3 regions of the Paenibacillus sp. FSL W7-1088 genome follow, and region 1 is predicted to be linked to each of the others. Evidence: predicted binding sites of a transcription regulator. Region 1 holds the regulator's gene; each other region holds the start of a gene.
The links. Region 1 encodes NrdR, which represses ribonucleotide reductase genes. Its sites were predicted from a motif close to AACACNATATATNGTGTT; they were not measured.

Region 1 (2,271 bases):
AGCTGACGTGATTATTGATAACAGCGGCTTGTGGTCAGAGACGGAGCAGCAAATCATTTCATTTTTGCATCGTAAGGGCTTATTATGAGATTGCTGCGTAAGAAACGAATATTGTTGTTGATGTTTGTGTCTTTTGTATTGGTGCTGTTCCTAAATACCAATTGGATGTCATGGTTCTATCCGATTCATTATAAGGAAGAGATTAGGGCCCAGTCTCAGAGTTATGAGGTTGATCCGTTTCTCATAGCTTCCATCATCAAGGTGGAGACCAATTTTAAGACAAGCAAGGAATCCAAAAGAGGTGCCATCGGGTTAATGCAGCTGATGCCAGACACCGCAAACTGGATTATGGAGCAAGCGAAAATTCCGGGCACCTCACTGGAAGAATTGAAGCACGAGCCTGAAAGAAATATCCAGCTGGGTACCTGGTATCTACGTAATCTGTCCGATCAATTTGACGGGAATGAAGCGGCTATGATTGCTGCTTACAATGCAGGTCCAGGTAAAGTGAACTCATGGCTAAGGGATGGCGTATGGGACGGCTCTTTCGAGACGGTCAAAGATATTCCGTTTGGTGAAACCCGGCACTATGTACAACGCGTCATTTATTATTATAATCAATATGTAAAGATCTATAATACGTTCTAAGTTAAGACGCTCTGGATTCGTGGTCTAAAATAAGTAGAAGCACCGAGCAGACCGGTTATTCACCGGCCGCTCCATGCTCCTCTGTGTACCGTATTACGATGCAGATATTATTGGTATTGACCTGCCAATTGCTGTTCTGCAATTGTTACCAGACGCTTCGTGATGTATCCACCGATCGAACCGTTCTCGTAAGAAGTCATGTTACCTTGGTATCCGTCTTGTGGGATGCTGATTCCGAGTTCTTGAGCAACTTCATATTTCATTTGCTCGAGAGCTGCGGAAGCTTTAGTTACCACCAGGTTGTTGGAGTTACCATTGCTTTGTGCCATTGCTGTTCACCTCCTCGCGGTTGGTAAAAGTATTATGTGTCGGCAATACGATTTTCATAACTAAATGCTTAAGGGAATTTGTGGTAAAAAGTCAAACGTGGGAAGTGATCTGATTTGAAGTGTCCTTATTGCGGTTATATGGGTACCAAAGTGCTTGATTCACGTCCGGCCAACGAAGCGAAATCGATTCGTCGTCGCCGTGAGTGTGAGCAGTGTGCCCGAAGATTTACAACCTTTGAGATGATTGAAGAAACACCGTTGATCGTTATTAAGAAAGATGGCAGCCGGGAAGAGTTCAGCAGAGACAAGATTCTCCGTGGTCTGATTCGAGCTTGCGAAAAACGGCCGGTGTCGGTAGAAACGCTGGAGATGATGGTATCCGAGACAGAAAAAGCTCTGCGGAATACAGCCGATGCTGAAGTCGAGAGCCGTCAGATTGGTGAACTGCTGATGGAACAGCTGTTTCCAGTGGATGAAGTAGCCTATGTTCGCTTCGCTTCAGTGTACCGTCAATTCAAAGACATCAATATGTTCATGAAAGAACTGAAATCTCTTTTGTCCAAAGAAGACATCGAGGAGTAATGGAGCGGAAAAGGAGAAGAGCATTCTGGGTTACGGTCATGTGTTCCAGGTAAAAGGTTGTTCTTCTCCAATCATTTTGGTTGGTAAAAAAATGGTTGACAGCAAAAGCTGTATTTTATATGATATAGGAGTCGCCTGCGGAGCATTGCAGAGTTGGACAACTTGTTTCACTCATAATTCTGGGGCCTTAGCTCAGCTGGGAGAGCGCATCGCTGGCAGCGATGAGGTCAGGGGTTCGATCCCCCTAGGCTCCACCAAAATAGTAAATGCGCGCAGTTCTTCGGAACTGCGTTTTTTTGTTTTTGTATGGACATTCGCTGATAGGACGAAGAAAGTGCCGTATGCAATACTATTCAATAATTTACTGAACGAGGACTCACAATGTTATATAATAGCACATGACTGGACAAGCATTTTCTTGAAATTCGCGGTGAATCCTAACTTAGAGAGAGTGGGTAACAGGATATGTATAAAACAAGAATAATAAGAAAGTTATTTATGGGTGTAATTATTTTAAGTTTGCTGCCATTGTACTTATTTGACAAGGCGTTTGCTGCCACTCCAACAGCCACCATTGTTGTAGCTGACGAACTTCTGACTTCCGGAGAAACGTCAATGGTAACGATTACATTTTCAGAAGCGGTGACTGGATTTGATCTTGCTGATTTGGAAACAGGTAGCGGCATTCTTAGTGGATTAACAACTTCTGACA
Region 2 (2,271 bases), 2.1 Mb from region 1:
GTTTATGGAGTTCAGTGAATCATCCATTTCAAGCAGGAAGCAAGAAACCAGTTCACCGCGCCGACTTTTTCCCGCATTCAGGAAAGTGGGGGTTGCCGGTTGAAGACGCTGCTCCATCATCGAACGGGACAGCAAACAAGCCGTATCAAAGTGTCCACGACCCAGATGAAGTGCAGCGGCGGCTACCCGATCTGCATATTGCTCAAGGTATGTTTTGCGGTCATATGTTCTCAACGCATAATCAGTATAGAATTTGGACGCTGCCATATAGGAAGGAAAGGTATACTGATAGCCACGCGTAATTTCAAATACGGTTCTAACTTCGTCAGCTGTATAGGAAGCATAGAAATCCTCGTAATAATCATGATCAATCATGAATTTGACCTGATCATCAATGTTGGCAAATGCCATACTTTTATCTTTAATTTCTTTCATAAACTCCTCTACAGCCTCTTTATCCTTATGTAACTGGAAGAAGCCATCAGAGTTGCGTTTTAGCAGCATGTTATTTAATTCAATATGACGCAATGCGGCTCACCTCCTGTTTAAAATACTCCACGTCTTTCTTGGAACCTGATAATCCAAATTTACTAATAACCGGGACGTTATAAGATGCAGAGATCAAATCTGCACTTTTGGCAAAACGCTCACCCCAGTTACGATTACCGCTGGCGGCCACGCCAATCAGGTATTCAGAGTTTTTTTGTAAAAAAGAAGACACCTTATCAGGTATCTGCCCAAAACCTGTTGTATATGTCACAAGTACGTACGGTTCATCAATCGTCATTTGATTTTGAATCTGTACTGCTGGCAGTTGAAGCTTGGAAATAAACCTCTTAACATTCCCGGTTATAGAATCATACACAATTAGCATGATCATTATCCTCCTTGACAAATGAACGGTGATCAGAAACAAACACTATATATAGATTATATTTTCAATTTTATATCAATATATAGAATTGTCAATTGTATATCGGTATCGATTTTGTGAAAAAACCTCATGAATGGGCTCTATTACTAGGCTTAAAAAATTTGTGGCTTAGTAGATATCCATATTCGAATGCACGATATTTGGTGCATTCGAGAATTATGATTGACAGCCGTCACAGGAGAGAAATCAACCTGAACATCATCGTTCATACATTGTCTACAATTCAGAGATAGATTATCAAAAGGCATGGCTCTATGGAGTCATGCCTTTTGAGTACGTTGAAGGTATGCTGATTACATATCGCAAAGATTTGGAGGTAAGACATGAACGGGACCCTGCAGCAAAATAGAATATTGATTGTAGATGATGATAAACGGGTCCGTGGACTTCTTCGCATGTATTTGGAGAAAGAACAATTTATCGTTGAGGAGGCTTCGCTGGGCTGGCAAGCCTTAAGCAAGCTTCATCATGACTCGTATGCCATGATCATTCTGGATTGGATTCTCCCCGATATTAAGGGGATTGAAATATGCCAATATCTACGGACCAACTTAAGCATACCCGTCATGTTTCTGACAGCCAAGTCAGAAGAGGGGAATCGGCTTGAAGCTTTCAAAGCCGGGGCGGATGACTTTGTCATGAAACCGTTCAGTCCGAGGGAAGTTGTGCTGCGCATCAAAACCATGATGGCTCGTTATAACGGATTAATCAAACCTGCGTCAAAAGACCATTCAGCAAGCGAGGTGTTGATCTCCTCTATTTTAATCAATCCTACTTCCCGAAGAGTCACAGTAGAAGACGAGGAGATTCATATGACTCCCAAAGAATTTGATTTGCTTTATCATCTGGCGACACACGCGGAAATCGCATTCTCCAGGCAGGATTTGCTGAGAATTGTTTGGAAAGTGGAGCATGAGGAAGATCTGGATTATCGAACCGTAGATACCCATGTAAAACGGTTGCGGGACAAACTCTCCGAACATGTGCCGAATCGGGAAGATCTGATTCAAACCCTGTGGGGGTTCGGTTATATTCTTCGTCTGCCTCACTGATGCTTATCTTGAAGTTCAGGAGGGGAACATGTCTTATAAACAAATCAAGTGGATGATCTTGCTGATTCCCACCTTAACCGTTGCTCTCTGGGAATATGTACGACATCGGTTTCTACTCCCTTATATATCAATGGATTTGGGCAACTGGCTAACACCTGTCATTGTGTATGTAGTGAGTATAACGTTGTTAACTCGGTTGTTTCTTATCCTGGAACGAATTCAAAAAGAGCTGGAGCATGAGCGTGAAGCCAAAGCCGCATTTGAATCTCGGGAAAAGATGGCCAA
Region 3 (2,271 bases), 2.8 Mb from region 1:
TACGGAGCCTGTCCGTGTTGAATCTAGGGCATACTGCATGACATGGGCCAATAGTTGTCCGATCTTTATTTCATCCCCGACGAAAACCTGAGATACGTTCAGATCAAGGTTCAAACCCAGCTCAATGTTCTTGCTCAGCGCCAGTCCCGCGTAGAGATAAACGGTATTTTCAATCGTGGCGACCAGATCGAATGGATCATCATGCACAACCGTTTGGCCTGCGTCATTGACGTTAAAACTCATCATGTTATTGAGCAGGGAGAGCAGAATGTTCCCGCTGGTTTCGATCATATTCACATATTCTATCTGCTCGTCCGACATATCCGGTGTACGCATCAGATCCGTTAATCCCAGAATGCCGTTCAGCGGGTTACGAATTTCGTGGCTCATCAGCGACAGCATCTGTGTCTTGGTCAACGCCTCAGACTCCGCACGTTCCTTCTCTGCCTGCAATTGCTCTTGCAGTTGCTCCGAATGACTCAGCTTCTGTTCCTGAACTTGCAGCGTATCTTCCAGATCCACGACATACCCGAGAAAAACGGCCATGGCTTGCAGTGTTTTCATATCCGTTTCACTAATCACATAATCGGGATCATCCATGAGGCAGATCGTGCCGAACGTTTCCCCTGACCTCCGCATAATAGGAATCCCCACAAAGTAACGATTGCCCAGTCCGCTTGTTACGTCCATGGATTTCGTAAGGGGATGTTCACATGTATCCGTAATAATCAGACTGCTGCCCTTATCTCTTAAGACCAGGCTGCAGTATGACGCTTCAAATGGAAGTTTACTACCTTTGGCGACCAACTCTTCCTCGCGGTTAAAAGCTTCCATAATAACATTGGTCACTCCATCGTTCGTGGCAACAAAAATGGTGTTCACTTTTAAGATGCCGCTTAATACGTCTACAATATGGGACGCGGCTTCCTGTATATTTTCATAGAAGCCCCTTGTAACACCTACCGTTCCCATGATTCACCCCTCTTGTCTTAGCTGCATTTTCAATTCATAGTGCACTGTATGATTCAATCCATTAACGAGGGTTCAAAAGTTGCGAAAAAGTGGTCACAACCTATACATATATAAAGTTTTCTATCTACTTCTAAGCATCGTCAACTGTAATTACACGGTAAATAGAAATTATACGCTTACCCTCCAGCTTTGAAAACCTCTATCATTCTGAGCGATGAATCATGACGAACGATCAGCCACTCACATGTGATCATTATCACACCAAAATAACAATATATAGTTTATAAATGGATAAAGAAACTCTACATGTAGTGTTCAATGAATGGACATTATCCCATACATTTCAATTTTATTATTTTTAGGAGGAACTGAGATGAACATGCTTGAGTATGCCTCTCCACCGGCATCCGACCTGCTATCAGACCTGGGAAGACGAATTATAGGTGCTGAAGACGCCGATACGCTGAGGGAGAATGCCAATCTGAACGGAGACTCGTTCAGCGGCAAGATGAGCAGGCTCGGTTCGGAGACCGCCAAGTGGCATGCTCTGCGTCATGTACTGCCTAAAGAGCTCGCTCAGGCTGTGGAGAACGGCGATCTGTATGTACACGATCTGGATCAGTATGCCCTCGGAACAACCAACTGTATCTTTATCCCATTTGACCGGCTGCTGGCCTCCGGATTCAACACCGGCAACGGTTCGGTTCGTACACCTCAGACGATCATGTCTGCCATGGCACTGGTCGCCATTATTTTTCAATCCCAGCAGAACAGCCAGTATGGCGGTGTATCCGCCAATAAAATCGATTGGGATCTCGCACCTTATGTGAAGCGTTCGTTCCGTAAGCATTACCGGAAGGGACAACGGCTGTTTGGAGAGAATGAACGAATTGAGGATGAGCAGCTGCATCTGGATAGTGATGAAGCGAAGAAGAAGTGTGCACGAGCCTTTGCCTATGCCTGTGAAGAAACGGAACTGGAGACCGGGCAAGCTGCGGAGTCCCTGATCCATAACCTGAACACCATGAGCAGTCGTGCTGGCGGACAGATTCCGTTCACTTCGCTGAACTACGGGCTCTGTACTTCAGCCGAAGGTCGACTCGTATCCCGGTCGTTGCTGGAAGCGACCATTCGTGGACTTGGTAAGGGGGAAACACCCGTGTTCCCTCAGCATATTTTCCAATGCAAGCAAGGAATTAACCAATCGGAGGGAGATCCGAATTACGATCTGTTCCGGCTTGCTGTGACCTGCTCCTCACGGCGCATGTATCCGAACTTTGTCAATGTGGATGCTTCCTT

Region 2: a site for NrdR is predicted at 916-933, ahead of nrdI (class Ib ribonucleoside-diphosphate reductase assembly flavoprotein NrdI). Genes of this name have one in related genera too.
Region 3: a site for NrdR is predicted at 1,271-1,288, ahead of MKY42_RS30350 (anaerobic ribonucleoside triphosphate reductase). Genes of this name have one in related genera too.

Annotation. Positions count from the first base shown of each region.
Region 1 is NZ_CP150216.1:2,225,951-2,228,221, forward strand. Features, by position in the region: gene coaE (dephospho-CoA kinase) at 1-88, shown strand, start outside; gene MKY42_RS10290 (lytic transglycosylase domain-containing protein) at 85-648, shown strand; gene MKY42_RS10295 (alpha/beta-type small acid-soluble spore protein) at 756-977, opposite strand; gene nrdR (transcriptional regulator NrdR) at 1,092-1,559, shown strand; tRNA gene MKY42_RS10305 (tRNA-Ala) at 1,741-1,816, shown strand; gene MKY42_RS10310 (IPT/TIG domain-containing protein) at 2,058-2,271, shown strand, end outside.
Region 2 is NZ_CP150216.1:4,301,178-4,303,448, reverse strand. Features, by position in the region: gene nrdE (class 1b ribonucleoside-diphosphate reductase subunit alpha) at 1-528, opposite strand, end outside; gene nrdI (class Ib ribonucleoside-diphosphate reductase assembly flavoprotein NrdI) at 515-874, opposite strand; gene MKY42_RS19215 (response regulator transcription factor) at 1,258-1,986, shown strand; gene MKY42_RS19210 (histidine kinase) at 2,015-2,271, shown strand, end outside.
Region 3 is NZ_CP150216.1:6,727,013-6,729,283, forward strand. Features, by position in the region: gene MKY42_RS30345 (histidine kinase dimerization/phospho-acceptor domain-containing protein) at 1-972, opposite strand, end outside; gene MKY42_RS30350 (anaerobic ribonucleoside triphosphate reductase) at 1,346-2,271, shown strand, end outside.